4 regions of the Micromonospora sp. NPDC047465 genome follow, and region 1 is predicted to be linked to each of the others. Evidence: riboswitches for the same ligand, from Rfam matches in the RefSeq annotation. Region 1 holds a riboswitch; each other region holds the start of a gene.

Region 1 (3,747 bases):
CGTAGGCCAGGCTGGGCAGGTCGCTGCCCGGCTGCACCTGTCGACGACCGACCGGGCGGATCGACGGCCGGGATCCGCGCGCGGAGCGGCACACCGTTGCCAGCGCGCCGCCGGTGCGCGACGATCGGGCGACGGCGACGGTGGGGAGACGGCGTGATCAGGCGGGATTCCTTCAGCTACACCGTCCAGGCGCGCTGCTCGCTCGCCGACGCCGCGGGGTTGCTCGCGGACCCGGCCCGGCAGCAGGACCTGCACCCGCTGATCGCCCGGGTCCGCCGGGTGTCGCCCCGTCGCGGCGCGCGGGCCAGCTACCTCATCACCGACCGGCTGGCCGTCGGGCCGCTGCGCCTGCCGGTCACCTACCGGGCCGACGTCCTGGTCGACGGGCCGGACGAGATCGTCACCGTGGCCCGGCAGTGGCCGGCCACCACGGTGCGCAACCGGACCCGACTGCGGGCCGAGCCGGACGGCGTGGTCCGGATCGACGTCGAGATCACCCTTGCCGCGCCGGTCCCGCTCTTCGGCTACGCCTTCCGCCAGGCGCGTGCGGCCCACCTGGGGCTGGCGGCCCGGCTCGGCGTCGCCCTCGGCGGGCACCCGCCGGAGTCACCGCCCGGCTGAGCCGGGCATCGACGACACGGCGAGATCCCCGGCCGTCGGCCGGGAAGGTGGCGGCGGGAAGGCGGTCGGCCCCGGTGACCCGCTCGCGGGTCACCGGGGCCGGGGCGTCAGTAGACCGACAGGTGCACGTGGTTGGTGTGGTCGCTGGACGGGTCGCCGTTGGCCCCGCTGTACGACTTCCAGCCGCTGCTGGGGAGCCAGATCTGCCTGTACCAGATCACGTAGAGCACGGCGAGCCGGTCGGCGTTCTTGACGAAGTACGCCGCCAGGTTGTTGCCGTACGTCCTGTCGCCGCCGGTGGCGTCGCCGCCGAACCCGCTCTTCTGTGCCGCGAAGTCGCAGGCCCGGCCCTTCGGGTGCTCGCCGGAGCCGCCGGGGCGGTAGCAGGAGACGTAGCGGGTGAAGCCGGCCGCCTTGGCCTGGTTGAGCGCGTGCAGGGTGCGCGGGGTGATGCAGCCGTTGGCGGGGGTGGGGTCGTTGACGCTGCACGACTCGGACGGCCAGGACCCGTCGGAGTTGCGCGGCGCCGGCTTCGCCGTCGCGGTGGAGCTGCCGCCCGGCCCGCCGCCACTCGCCTGCGACCGGTTGGCGACCGTCAGCGCCCGCTCTGCCTGCTCCTTGCGCTTGGCCATCACCGTGACCTGCTTGCGCTGTTCCCGGATCTCGCCGTCCAGGGCGAGCTTGGTGCGGGTGGCCTGGTCCCGGGTCTCCTGGAGCTCGCGGAGCGCCCGGTCCTCGTTGGCGGCCACCGCGTCGAGGGCGGCGGCCCGGTCCATGAAGCCGTCCGGCGAGCTGCTGTTGAGCAGGGCGGACACCACCCCCAGCCGGCCGGTCCGGTAGGCCACTCCGGCGATCTCGCCGACCTTGCTGTTCCGCTCGGTCAGCTCGCTCTCGGTCGTCTTGAGCTGCGCGGCGAGCTGCTGCTGCCGCTTGACCGACGTGTCCAGCGCCCGCTTGGCGTCCAGGTAGCCCTTGCTGGCGGCTTCGAGCTGGGCCCGCAGGGCGGGCGTGCCGCCCTCCTGGTCCTGGCCGGGGGCCGCGGCGAGCAGTCCGGCCCGGGAGGCGGCCGCCGCGGGGGCGGTGGTGACCGGGGCGACCGCGGCGCCGAGGGCGAGCGTCGCGGCGATCAGGGCCGCCAACCGGGCGGCGCGTCGTCGTACAGGTGCCATCACTGGCATACACGTGTCCTTCCGTCAGCCGCCGACCGGGTTAGCTGACGGGTTCGGGACGGAAGATCCCTACCGCTGACGCGGATGCACCCCACGAACATGGTTCCCCGGTTCGCCCCGCCGGGCGATTAGGCGGCGGCCACCGCCGGCACCGGTGGGTGCCGCCTGGCGGAGGCCGGAACCGAGCCTACCGGTGCCGGTGTGACTGGTGCAGCGCACGTGACTGAGGGTGCCTGTCCGCTTACCGTCAAATCCGACATAAGTCAACAATACTCTCCCAGATTTAAGGCTGTGCTCATTACCACTCAACCGACCCGCAGGCCCCGGGAGACGCCCCCGGCTCGATCTGCAACGTCGCGTGCTCGATCTGGAAGTCCTCGTGCAGGGCCGTCCGGGCCGCGGTGAGCACCGCGCCGACCTCGGCGCCGGGCTCCATCGTCAGGTGCGCCGAGGCCACCTCCATCCCGGAGGTCAGCGTCCAGACGTGCAGGTCGTGCACCTCGGCCACGCCGGGCACGGCGGCCAGCCGGTCGTGCACCCTGGTGACCTCGAGGTGCTCCGGCGCGGCCTGCACCAGGATGCGCAGCGCGGCGCGCCCGAGCCGCCAGGTGCGGGGCAGGATGAACATCCCGATCGCCACCGCGACCACCGGGTCCGCCCACCACCAGTCGGTGACGGCGATCAGCAGGGCCGCGCCGATCACGCCGAGTGAGCCCAGCAGGTCGCCCAGCACCTCCAGGTACGCGCCCTGCATGTTGATGCTCTCCTTCGCCCCGGACCGCAGCAGGGCGAAGGCGGCCACGTTGGCGAGCAGGCCGAGCACGGCGACCGCGAGCATCGGGCCGGCGAGGACCTCCGGCGGGTCGCCGAACCGGCGTACGGCCTCGACGACCACGTAGACCGCGACGCCGGAGAGCAGCACGGCGTTGGCCAGAGCGGCCAGCACCTCCAGCCGGTAGAGGCCGAAGGTGCGCTGCGGGTCCGCGCCGGCGCGCCGGGTCGCGGTGATCGCCGCGAGCGCCATGCCGATGCCGAGCACGTCGGTGAACATGTGCCCGGCGTCGCTCAGCAGAGCCAGCGAGCCGGTGCGGAAGGCGGCCACCGCCTCCACCACCATCAGGGCGCCGAGCAGCGCGAACGCCGCCCAGAGGCGGCCCCGGTGGCGGTGCGCGGCATTCGCGACCGACCCGTGGTGGTGGTCATGACCTGCGCCCACGCGCCCACCTTCCGTCACCTGTCCGGACCCGGTTCAATCTATGCTCACATCGCAATATGTGCAAGTGACTGCCGGCGGCGGCCGGGACGACTCAGCCGGTCGGGTCGACGGTGGTCAGCCGCTGGGTGGCCCGCGACAGCGCGACGTAGAGCGTCCGTACGCCCGAACCCGGGTCGGCCCGGATCTCGCCCGGGGCGACCAGGACCACGCCGTCGTACTCCATGCCCTTGGCCTCCAGGCTGGTCACCACCTGCAGGCGCGGCGCGCCCAGGCCGCCCAGCCACCCGGCCACCTCGTCCCGGCGGGGCACCGGGGTGATCACGCCCACGGTGCCCTCCACCTCGGCCAGCAGCGCCGTGGCCGCCGTCACCACGGCCGTCTCCAGCTCCGCCGGCGGCACCACCAGCTCGACCGGGTCGACGCCGGTGGAACGCACCGCCCTGGGCAGCGGGAGTTCCGGGTGCAGCCGGCGGATCTCGGCCGCCGCCACCGCGAAGATCTCCGCCGAGTTGCGGTAGTTCGTGGTCAGGGTGAAGTGGTGCCGCTTGCGCCGGCCCAGCGCCTGGTCCCGGGCGCGGGTCAGCTCCTCCGGGTCGCCGGTCCACGCCGTCTGCGCCGGGTCGCCCACCACCGTCCACGAGGCCAGCCGTCCGCGCCGGCCGATCATGCGCCACTGCATCGGCGAGACGTCCTGCGACTCGTCGACCACGACGTGCGCGTACTCCCGGTAGTCCTCCGGGC
Region 2 (3,747 bases), on a different contig from region 1:
AAGCCGACGGACCACTTCGCGGTCGGCTTCGAGGCGGGGTTGTGGAACCACGCCTTCTGGCCGAGGTACCAGATCGCGGTCCAGTCCCCCCGCACCTCGGCCAGGGCGTACGTCTGCCCGGCGGAGGCCCGGGCGCCGTGGTCGGAGATGTACATGGTGTTCGGGGTGCCGTCGGGCCGCAGCGCGATGTCGTTGACCAGCGGCGCGTCGTGGCTCGGCGCGCTGTGCAGGATCACCGCGGACGAGCCGCGCAGCGGGCAGGGAGCCACCGGCGGGGGCGGGTTCGGCACGCCGGGCGGCTGCCGGTTGCAGCCGGTGAACTGCGGCTGGTTGGTGGCGAAGTCCGGGTCGATGGTGACCAGCCCCGTGTGCGGCGTGCCGGTCGACGTGAACGGCGCCTTGAGCAGGTCGAAGTAGTGCGACCAGTCCCAGTACGGGCCCGGGTCCCAGTGCATGCCGCGCACGGTCGAGGCGACGGTGCCGGGGACGTTGTCGTGACCGATGATGTGCTGCCGGTCCAGCGGGATGTTGTACCGCAGCGCCAGGTGGCGGACCAGCTTGGCGGAGGTGCGGTACATCGCCTCGGTGTACCAGGTGCCGTGTCCCGCGAAGCCCTCGTGCTCCAGGCCGATGGACTTGGCGTTCACGTACCAGTTGCCGGCGTGCCAGCCGACGTTCTTGGTCTTGATGTGCTGGGCGATGTGGCCGTCCACCGAGCGCAGGGTGTAGTGCCAGCCCACCCGCCTCGGGTCCTTGACCAGGTTGACGCTGGGCCCGAAGTAGCCCTCGGTGTCGTGGATGACGATGTACTCGATCTTCTGCTGGGCCGGCCGGTCGGCGAGGTCGTGGTTGCCGTAGTCACCCACGGTCGGGCCGTACTGCGCGTAGGGCGCCGGGATCCACTCGCAGGAGATCGTGTCGGGGCACTCCAGCCCGTCGGGCCGGGCGACCTTGCGCAGGCCCAGCCGGTCGAGCCAGGAGCGTTCCGGCTGCACCGCGCGGGCGGCGAGGGTGACGCGGTGCCCGTCGTCGGTCAGCCGGCTGTCGCCGGCACCGATGGTGGCGTACACCTCGTTGGCGAAGGCCGCCGCGGCGTCGGCGCTGTCCGCGCCGGAGTACCGGGCCACCGCGCCGTACCAGGCCGCCGGGTCCGTGTCGGCGCCGACCGGGGCGCCGATCTCCTTCTGGTACGCGGCCAGCAGCGCCGCGCCGCCCCGGATGTTGGCCGTGACGTCCGTGCGCAGCGCCTCCTCGCTGGCGCCGGTCAGCCCGGCGGCGGCGTCGAGCGTCCGCAGCGAGGCTTCGGCGGGAGGCTGGGCGGCCGGCGGCTCGTGCGCCTCGGCCAGGGACGGGCGGGAGTCGTCGCCCCGCGGGTCCTCGGTGCCCTCGTCGTGGTGGGTGCCCCCGGGCAGTGCGGCGACGTACTCCGCGTCGGTGAGGTGCATCGGTCCGAAGCCGCCGCTGGTGCTCGGCGTTCCGGCGTTGGTGTTCCAGCGGGACTGCAGGTAGGAGACTCCGAGCAGGACGCTCTCCGGCACGCCGTACTCCGCGGCCGCGGCGGCGTACTGCTGCTGCCGGTCGGTCGTCGGCGCGGCGGCGGCGGTTCCGGCGGCGGTGAGCGGCGTTGCCGCCAGGGCGGCCGCCACGGCGGCGGCCAGCAGGACGCGTCTGCTCCTCGATGTCGCTGACAGGTGCATCAGACCCCCAGGTCGGACGGGCGAATGTGGGGCCACCTTCGCCCCGGGCGCCACCTCCGGTCAATACCTTTCCATGCGTCACTTACCGAAGAAGGAAAATTTCGTCGCCCGGAGTCACGCGCTCCCACCGGCCCACACGAATACGGTGTGTCACGGCGCGATGGGTTGCGGATCGATAACGACCGTCTCTACTCTGGTCATTCGTCGGCCGGCGACAGTCCGCCCATCCGGGGCGGTAACGGTCCGACACCGCCGAGTCGCTCCCGAGCGAGCCGGGGACCCAGGTACCCGGGGTGAATCCGCAGCACCTGCGGTAGGGCGTCCCCTTCCCGCCCGAACCCGTCAGCTAACCCGGTAGGCGGTACGGGAAGAAGGAGTACGGAGCCCGGTGGCACACCATGCCCCGCGGCCACCGTCGGCACGGTCGGCGCCCGCCGGCCCGACGACGGCTGCGCCGCGCCCACGCTGGTACCGCTGCACCACCGCCCTCGCCGCCCTGGCCGCGTTCGCCGTCGTCCTGACCGGCGGCGCCACGGCGGCCCACGCCGAACCGACGGTCGCCGAGATCGAGCGCCAGATCGACGAGGACTGGAACAAGCTCGAACCGATCATCGAACGGCACAACGCCACCCGCCAGGACCTGGCCGCCAAACGCAGGCAGGCCGACGCCCTCGCCAAGCAGATCAAGCCCCTGGAACGGCAGGTCGAGCAGGCGATGGAGGAGGTCAGCGCGCTGGCCGTCCGCGCCTACAAGGGCGAGAACGTCTCCGCCGTCAACGCCCTGCTGGGCAGCCGCTCGCCCGACCAGATGGTCGGCCAGCTCGAACTGCTCGACCGGTTCGCCCAGCACCAGCAGCAGGACGTGCGGCAGGTCGCCGAGTTGCGCGACCGACTGGCCGAGAAGAAGGCCCCGCTCGACGAGATGGTCGTCCAACTCGGCCGGACGGAGGCCCAGCTCGCCGCGAAGAAGAAGCAGATCAACGCCGAGATCGACCGGCTGCAGAAGCTCCGGCTGCGGATCTACGGCAGCGGCGGCGGCGGTTCGCTGCGCCCCGCCCCCTGCCCGGCCAGCTACCCGGGTGGCGGGGCCGGCACCGCGGTCAAGTTCGCCTGCGCCCAGATCGGCAAGCCCTACGTCTCGGGCGCCGAGGGCCCGAACGCGTACGACTGCTCGGGCCTGATGCTCGCCGCCTGGGCGAAGGCCGGGGTCTCGCTGCCGCACAACGCCGCGCAGCAGCGCCGGGCCACCGCGACCGTCACCCGGGGCGAGCTGCGCCCGGGAGACCTGGTCTTCTACTACAGCGACCTGCACCACGTCGGCATGTACGTCGGCGGGGGCTGGGTGGTGCACGCCTCCCGAGCCGGGGTGCCCGTGAAGATGAAGAAGGTCGACGACGGCCCGATCCACAGTTACGGCCGCCCCGGCTGATCGGGTGAGGAACGGGCCCTTCCTGACGCACCCGCTGGCGGAAGGGCCCGCGCCTCACGGCGACCGTCGGGTCAGCGGGTCGGCCAGGTGCGCCAGTGCTGCCAGGAGCGGCTCGGAGTCGGGCCGCGCTGCCCCTGGTAGCGCGAGCCGTAGACGGCCGAGCCGTACGGGTGCTCGGCCGGCGACGAGAGCCGGAAGATGCAGAGCTGACCGATTTTCATGCCCGGCCAGAGGGTGATGGGCAGGTTGGCCACGTTGGACAGCTCCAGCGTCACGTGGCCGGAGAAGCCCGGGTCGATGAAGCCCGCGGTGGAGTGGGTGAGCAGGCCGAGCCGTCCCAGGCTCGACTTGCCCTCCAGCCGCCCGGCGAGTTGGTCGCCGAGGGAGATCACCTCCAGCGTCGAGGCGAGCACGAACTCGCCCGGGTGCAGCACGAACGGCTCGCCCTCGGGCACCTCGACCATCGACGTCAGGTCGTCCTGCTGCATCGCCGGGTCGATGTGGGTGTAGAGATGGTTGTTGAAGACCCGAAAGAGCTTGTCCAGGCGGACGTCGATGCTGGACGGTTGCACCAGCGTGGGCTCGAACGGCTCCAGCGCGAGCGTGCCCGCCTTGATCTCG
Region 3 (3,747 bases), on a different contig from region 1:
CGCCCCGCCGTCACCGTCGCCGCCGCCCGCACACCGACCACGGTAGCCCCCGGGGCCGGTGCGTCCGGGGGCGACCGGCGCACCCGACGACGAATCCGCCCCGGACGAGACCGCCAGGTCGGCCACCACGGGACGGTCGACCGGCGGCACCCGGACGGTGACCGGGTTGCCGGACGGGACGGCCCGCGGCCGACACCAGCCCTCACGACCTGCGGCCGGATGTCGGGATGGCTACCATTCGGCCGGTGGCCCTCCGCACTCCGCGCCGTCCGCACCGCCGCCCCGACCGGGCGACGGTGTCGAGCGACCGCGACCGGCCGGTCCGGGCCGTCGCGGCGCGTGACCGGCCCGCCACGCCAGGGCGATCCGCCGCGGCGGTCACCCGGGCACGCCGAACCGACCGGCTCGCCGGCACGTACCCCGCCCTGGATTCGTTGGGAGACACTCGATGGGCGCCGACCACACCCGTCCCGCACCGTCCGCCCCGCCGGGGGTGCGGCGGATCCTCGTCGCGACGGTGGTGCCCCTGTTCGTCGCCACCCTGATCGCGGCCCTGCTGCTCTGGCCGTGGGACGCCCCGGACGCCGCGCCCGGCACCGATCCGCCCCGCCACCACGGCACGGTGACCCGGGTGGTGACGGAGCCGTGCCCGCCCACCCCGGAGGCGCCGGAGGGCGCCCCGGGCGCCGCGGAGGGCCCCTGCGGCACCGTGACCGTGCGCGTCGACGACGGCCCCGACGCCGGTCAGCAGGTGGAGACGCCCGTACCGGCAGGGCCGGGGGCGCCGACGGTCGCGGTCGGCGACGAGATCGTCCTGGTCCAGCTCACCGATCCCGCCGACCCCTCGGCGAGCGCCTACAACATCGCCGAACACCAGCGCGGCAAGCCGCTGCTCTGGCTGGTGGTGCTGTTCGCCGCCGCGATCGTCGCGTTCGGGCGGTGGCGGGGGCTCGCGGCGCTGGCCGGCCTGGCGGCAAGCTTCGCCATCCTGCTGACCTTCGTGCTGCCCGGCATCAGCGCCGGCAGCCCACCGCTGCTGGTCGCGGTCGTCGGCGCGGCACTGATCATGTTCGTGGTGCTCTACCTGACGCACGGGGTGACCGCGCAGACCTCGGTCGCCGTGCTCGGCACGCTGGGCAGCCTGGTCCTGACGGGCGTACTCGGCACGATCGCCACCGCGGCGACCCACCTGACCGGGTTCGGCAGCGAGGACGCCACCACGCTGTCGATGTTCCAGGCCGACGTCGACCTGCACGGCCTGCTGCTCGCCGGGATCATCATCGGCTCGCTCGGCGTGCTCGACGACGTCACCGTGACGCAGGCCGCGACGGTCACCGAGCTGGCGCACGCCAACCCGGGGCTGTCCCGGATGCAGCTGTACCGGGCGGCGACCCGGGTCGGCCGCGCGCACATCGCCTCGACGGTGAACACCATCGTGCTGGCGTACGCCGGGGCCTCGCTGCCGGTGCTGCTCCTGCTGACCGCCGACTCCCGGGCGGTGAGCCAGATCCTGACCAGCGAGTTCCTGGCCCAGGAGATCGTCCGCAGCGCGGTCGCCACCCTGGGCCTGATCGCCGCCGTGCCGCTGACCACCGGGCTCGCGGCCGTGGTGACCACGGCCGGCCGGCGCGGCGGCGAGTCAGCCGACCGCGGCGCACCCCCGACGCCGCCGGCTCCCCGGCCGGCGGCCGACCGCTCCGAGGCGCTGGAGGCCCTCAGCGGGCTGCGCGCCGGAAACGCCCCCTCCGCCGCCCCCGCCGCGTGGCCCGACCGCGACGGGAGCACGGACACCGCATGGTGAAACTCCTCAGCGTGACCGATCAGGACGTCCCGCCTGATAAACGCGTCACTGGTCACCCTCCGCCGCTACGAAATAACGCATTTAGTCGGCTTAGGGACGTAGATCCCCGGCAGGGCTCTCGGGTAACCTCGCTGCCGGTCACCGCCGAAGGCGCGCAGCGGCGCCTGCGGTGCCGCCGCCCAATCGCCGCCAGGCGAGCCGGGGACCCAGGTACGTGGGGTGAATCCGCGACAGCGGTAGGGGCCACTTCCGCCCCGAACCCGTCAGCTAACCCGGTCGGCGGTCGACGGAAGGGAAAAATGTGACGGCACCCCTACGCCGCTGGTTGACCCCTGTGGTGGCCGTGATCGCCGCCCTGGCCGTCTTCGCCGGGCCCCTCCCGGCGGCGGCCGCACCCACCCCACCGCCCCAGCCCTCCGGCCACGGGGACGACGAGCCCAAGCTGCTCAACGACTTGATCGAGGCGCGGAACCGCAACTACGTCCAGGCCAAGGCGAAGCTCGCGAAGTCGAAGAAGCGCCAACTGGAACTGGCCCTGGAGGTCGACCGGGCGCAGGCCGACCTGGCAGCGCTGGCCCCACAGGTGAGCCAGATCGCCGCCCAGTCCTACCGGACCGGGCGGATCGGCGCGGTGTCGATGCTGCTGGACACCGCCAGCCCCGACTCGTTCGTCAAGCGCGCCGCCGCCCTCGACGAGCTGAACCTGGTCAACTCCAAGAAGCTCGCCGAGGTGAACGCGGTCAAGAACCGCGCCGAGCAGGCCAAGCTGGCACTCGACGCCGAGGTTCGCGAGCAGACGAAGCTGACCAACGAGATGGCCCGCGGCAAGCGCGAGGCGGAGAAGGCGCTCGCACTGGTCGGCGGCAGGGGCCTGACCAGCGGCAAGGTGGTCGCCACCTCGCCGGTGGCCCGGATGGCACCGGGTCGTACTGCCGACGGCGACTGGAAGCCCTTGTCCTGCACCGAGAACGACCCCACCACCTCCGGCTGCATCACCGCACGCACGCTGCACATGTACAAGGAGGTCAAGCGGGCCGGCTTCAACCGCTTCGTCGGCTGTTACCGCTCCGGCGGGCCGTACGAGCATCCGAAGGGCCGGGCCTGCGACTGGTCGCTGCAGCGGAGCGGCTTCTCGCCCTGGCACAACGACGACACCTACATGTACGGCAACAACCTGACCGCGTTCCTGGTTCGCAACGCCGACCGGCTCGGCATCTACTACGTGATCTGGAACCGGCAGATCTGGTTCCCGGCGACCGGCTGGAAGTCCTACAGCGGCCCGTCGAACCATACGGACCACGTGCACGTGTCGCTGCTCTGACCGCAGCCAACGACAGGGCCGCCCCGCAGTCGCGGGGCGGCCCTGTCGGCGTCTGTCGCCGTGTCGGGTCCACGGCCCGTGGTCGCCCGTGGCCCTGCCGGCGTCCGTGGCCCTGCCGGCGTCCGTGGCCCTGCCGGCGTCCGTGGCCCTCGTCGGCGGGCGTCTGTAGCCCTCGTCGGCGGGCGCTTGTGGCCCTCGTGAGCGGGCGTCGGGCGGCCGGGCCGGGCCGGGCGAGCGCGGGAACCGGTCAGGCGAGGGCGGCGCTGGCGGCCGGCTGTGCCCCGTCGACCGCGCCCGGCCCGGTGGGCGCGGCGGCGACCCCCCGAGCCTCGCCGGGTACGGCGGTGACCGCCCGCGCCTCGCCGGCGGCCAGCCGGTACGACATGCCCACGACGGCGCAGCGCCCGGCGGCCACCTCGGCGGCGAGCACGGCCGACCTGTCCAGCATCGCCTCGACGGTCTGCGCGATGTGGATGTCGACGATCCGGTCGATGTCGTCCACGCCCTCGGCGGCGGCGCGGCGCAGGCTGGGCACCACGGCGTCCACCACGGCGCACAGGTGCCCGGCCGGGGGCGTGCCGGTGGTGTCCGCCGCGCGGGCCGCCTGGACGGCCCCGCAGGAGTC
Region 4 (3,747 bases), on a different contig from region 1:
TCTGGTCCGCCCTGCTCCTGCTGGCCCTGACCGTGCTCGCGGTGCTGGTCGCCCGCCCCGAGCGGGTCCGTCCCGCCGACGAGCCGGTCGCCCCGCCCGCGGTCGACCCTGCGGCGGAGGCCGCCGACCTGCGCCGCTACGCCGAGGAGGTGGCCGTCGCGGCGGGCCGGGCCGCCCGCACCGCCCGGCGGCGGCGGGCCGACTGGCTCGCCGCGCAGGAGGAGGCCGACCGGGCCTGGCGGGCGTACGACGAGGCGGAGACCGCCGCCCGCCGCTTCACCGGGGCCGCCGCCCTGCCCGCCCCGCGCACCCCGCGCACGCCCGCCGAGTACGCCGCCCGCGAGCGCTGGCTGCACCAGGCGGCGGTGGCGGCCCACTGGCGCGGCGACCTCTCCACCCGCCAACTCCGCGAGGTGTTCGGCCGCCGGGCCGGCTGGGATCCCCGCCGACACCCGGTCGAGCAGGAGATCGCGCTGGCCCGGGCGGTACGCGACGCGAGGCGGGCCGAGCACCGGGCCGCCGCCGAGCGGGAACGGTTGGCGTGGCGGGACGCCGACCTGGCCGCCGAGGCGGCGCGGGCCCTGGCCGGGGAGGCGTACGCCGCAGCGGTCCGGCTCCGGCCGGGCCGGCTCCCGGCGGCCCGGCCGGTCTCCGCCGGGCGTCGGCCCGCGCTCGCCGCGCGGTGGCGGCCCGCGCGGGTGGGCTGAACCGCCGGGCGTCGGCCCGCGCTCGCCGTGCGGTGGCGGCCCGCGCGGGTGGGCTGAACCGCCGGGGCAATTTCGTGACGCCGGTCATAGCGGTGCCGAACCGGTCATCCGGCACGGCCCGGCCGATTCCCGCCGACGATTCCGCGCCGATGTCCGCCGCTCGTCCGGTTGTCGACGCAAGGTGCGTCAGGAAACGGTCGTCCCATTGAGTCACGTCAGTGCCGAACTGACCGCAAAAAAAGTCTCTCGATCAAGGTTTAAGCAGGTGGGAGCGGGTTGGCAGGGCGCGGGCCGGCCAGTAGTGTCGGCCCGTCCGGTGCGGTACCCGATCGCAAGAGGCGACGCCGCGCCGACCCGCCTAATCGTGAACAGGCGAGCCGGGGACCCAGTGCAACATCGGGGTGAATCCGCGGGCCACGGCCCGCGGTAGGGCGTTCTTCCCGCCCGAGTCCGTCAGCTAACCCGGTCGGCGGCGTCGGAAGGAGTTCCATCCCCGTGCAGCACCCACCCGCCCCCCGGTCGTTCCGGCGCCTCCACGGCGCCGCGGTGCCCGCGCTCGCCCGGCCGCACGCCGCGAGCTGACCCACCGGTCACCGCCCGTCGCCCGGCATCCCGGGCGCATCCCCTGAGTGGTCCACCACCGCCGGACGCCGTCCGCGCGGTCGGTCCCCCCTGCGCGGACCGGCGGCCGCTCACCCCCCGAGCCCGTGGAGGAAACCGTGAAGCACCACCTCAAGCGACAGCTCCGTCGCCTCACGTCCGAGCGTCCGTACCAGGTGGCCGCCGCGTCGGCCGCGGCGCTCGTGCTCGCGTCGGGCACCGGCGCGCTGCTGGCCGGCACCGACGAGGCGCCCGCCGCCGCACAGGCCCCGGTGGCCGTGAGCGAGCTGCGGGACGGCACCGTCGCCTCGCGTGGCGACGCCCGCGTCGCGGCGGCCCCGTCGACCGGCGCCCCGGCCGCGTCCAGCGCCGCTCCGTCGGCCAGCGCCACCAGCGCCGCCCCGAACCCGGACCTGACCCGCAAGCCGGAGCCGCCGAAGCCGCCGAAGGCGAAGTCCCTGGACTACGACTACCAGGCCCAGACCACCTTCTACAACTGCGGTCCGGCCGCCGTCCGGCACGCCCTCAGCGCCGCCGGCATCGCGCGCAGCCAGGACGCCCTCGGTGCCCAGCTGGGCACCGACGAGATGGGCACCGACTCGGCCGAGGACACCACCCGGGTGCTGAACGCGACGGTGAAGGGTGACCCGTACCGGACCCGGATGATCCCGGGCGGTGCCGCGACCCCGGCGCAGATGGACCAGCTCCAGGCCGACGTGGTCGCCGCCATCACGGACGGGCGGGGCGTCGTGGTGAACGTCGCCGGCAGCGCCACGGACACCGACGGCGGCTGGCACTCGTTCCCCGGCGGCCACTACATCGCCGTCGTGGGCTACCAGGACGAGGGCCGGCTGGTGAAGATCGCCGACTCGGCGAACCCGGCGACCGCCTCGTACTGGATGTCCACCATCGCCCTGGCGAACTGGGCCGCCACCCGCGGCTACTCCGCCTGAGAAAGACACCCGTCGGGCGTCGGCTCCCCACCCCGGGAGCCGGCGCCCGATGTCGTCTCCGGGTCACGGCCCTCGCCGGGGCGTACGGCGGGTGGCACACTGCGGCCTATGGTCGATGAATCGGGTGACCGGGACGGCCGGCGCGTCCTGCTGCTGCTGCACGGCATGGGCGCGACCGGGGACGTGTGGCTGCCCTGGGCGCCGCTGCTGGAGCGCCGGTGGGCGGGGCGGTGGCTGGCGCCGGACCTCGCCGGCCACGGCTGGTCGCCGCCGCTGCCGGCGTACTCGTTCGCCGGGCTGGCCGACCGGATCGCCGCGGGGCTCGCGGCGGGGGACCGGCTCGTCGTGCTGGGGCACTCCCTCGGCGGCGTGGTCGGGCTGGCGCTGGCCGCCCGCCGCGCCGGGCTGCCGGTCGACGCCGTGGTCGGGCTCGGCATCAAGGCAGTCTGGTCCCCGGCCGAGCTGGCGAAGGCCAGGGAGTTGGCCGCCCGACCGGTGACCTGGTTCGCCAGCCGGGACGAGGCGGCCCGCCGGTACCTGCGGGTGGCCGGCCTGACCGGGCTCTTCGCGCCGGACCACCCCGTGGTCGAGGCCGGGCTGCGGCAGGTCGACGGCCGCTGGCGGCTGGCGATGGACCCCGCCGCGTTCGGGGTGGGGGAGCCGGACCTGCCGACCCTGCTGGCGGCGACGGACGTGCCGGTGCTGCTGGCCCGCGGCGAGCACGACCCCATGGTCACCGACGCCCAGCTCAAGGAGCTGGGCGTGCCGGTCGCCACCCTGCCCGGCCTGGGCCACAACGCCCACGTCGAGGCCCCCGAGGCCGTCCTGGAGCTGGTCGACCCGTACCGCTGACCCGCCGGGTGCCGGCCGGTCAGGTGGTGGCGGAGAGGGTCGCCTCGTCCGGCTCGACCGGCAGGCCGGTCCCGCCGACGGCGCGCGGCGTCGGCGGGTTCCAGTCCGCGTCGAGCTGCCGCCGCGCGGCGTCCAGGAACGCCTCGGCGTACGACTCGGCCGGGAAGTCGCCCAGGTAGCGGCTCCGGGTGGCCCAGCGGGCGGCGGCGAGCGGGTCGGTGTCGAGCAGCGCGGCCAGCACCTCGTCCACGTTGGACATGTCGCGGCGCAGTACGTACCCCGAGCCGGCCAGCGGGAACCGCTCGGCGAACCGGTCGCCCTCGTCGCCCATGTCGGTGACCGCGTACGGCTTGCCGGAGTAGAGGTAGTCGGAGATCACCCCGGACACGTCGGAGACCAGCGCGTCCGAGCGGTTCACGCACTCCGTCAGGGTCAGCTCGCGGGTGGCGGCGGCGCCGAAGACGTGCTGCCGGCCGGTACGGGCCCGGTCGGCGGCCAGCAGCTCCGTGAGCCGGCCCAGCTGCCGCGCCGAGGCCGGGTTCTGCGAGGTGTACGGGTGGGCCCGCAGGATCACCGTCGCGCCCCGCGCCAACAGCCCGCGCAGCAGCGCCTCGGCCACCGGCAGGGAGCAGTAG

Evidence for each region. A riboswitch is a leader RNA that binds a small molecule or an ion and turns the genes downstream of it on or off. The one in region 1 is predicted to bind cyclic di-AMP.
Region 2: linked by a shared signal. The riboswitch ahead of ABZ793_RS01190 (NlpC/P60 family protein) and the one ahead of ABZ793_RS02735 (hypothetical protein) in region 1 are both predicted to bind cyclic di-AMP.
Region 3: linked by a shared signal. The riboswitch ahead of ABZ793_RS06870 (hypothetical protein) and the one ahead of ABZ793_RS02735 (hypothetical protein) in region 1 are both predicted to bind cyclic di-AMP.
Region 4: linked by a shared signal. The riboswitch ahead of ABZ793_RS04490 (C39 family peptidase) and the one ahead of ABZ793_RS02735 (hypothetical protein) in region 1 are both predicted to bind cyclic di-AMP.

What each region holds. Positions count from the first base shown of each region.
Region 1 is NZ_JBEYTP010000002.1:96,934-100,680, forward strand. Features, by position in the region: gene ABZ793_RS02730 (SRPBCC family protein) at 154-621, shown strand; gene ABZ793_RS02735 (hypothetical protein) at 729-1,790, opposite strand; cyclic di-AMP (ydaO/yuaA leader) riboswitch at 1,804-1,935, opposite strand; gene ABZ793_RS02740 (cation diffusion facilitator family transporter) at 2,089-3,006, opposite strand; gene ABZ793_RS02745 (AAA family ATPase) at 3,098-3,747, opposite strand, start outside.
Region 2 is NZ_JBEYTP010000001.1:229,793-233,539, reverse strand. Features, by position in the region: gene ABZ793_RS01195 (peptidoglycan recognition family protein) at 1-1,697, opposite strand, end outside; cyclic di-AMP (ydaO/yuaA leader) riboswitch at 1,938-2,073, shown strand; gene ABZ793_RS01190 (NlpC/P60 family protein) at 2,086-3,126, shown strand; gene dcd (dCTP deaminase) at 3,198-3,747, opposite strand, start outside.
Region 3 is NZ_JBEYTP010000004.1:256,900-260,646, reverse strand. Features, by position in the region: gene ABZ793_RS06880 (hypothetical protein) at 1-32, opposite strand, end outside; gene ABZ793_RS06875 (YibE/F family protein) at 449-1,801, shown strand; cyclic di-AMP (ydaO/yuaA leader) riboswitch at 1,968-2,099, shown strand; gene ABZ793_RS06870 (hypothetical protein) at 2,103-3,122, shown strand; gene ABZ793_RS06865 (carbonic anhydrase) at 3,370-3,747, opposite strand, start outside.
Region 4 is NZ_JBEYTP010000003.1:100,235-103,981, forward strand. Features, by position in the region: gene ABZ793_RS04485 (hypothetical protein) at 1-707, shown strand, start outside; cyclic di-AMP (ydaO/yuaA leader) riboswitch at 1,053-1,194, shown strand; gene ABZ793_RS04490 (C39 family peptidase) at 1,415-2,260, shown strand; gene ABZ793_RS04495 (alpha/beta hydrolase) at 2,369-3,112, shown strand; gene ABZ793_RS04500 (CDP-glycerol glycerophosphotransferase family protein) at 3,132-3,747, opposite strand, start outside.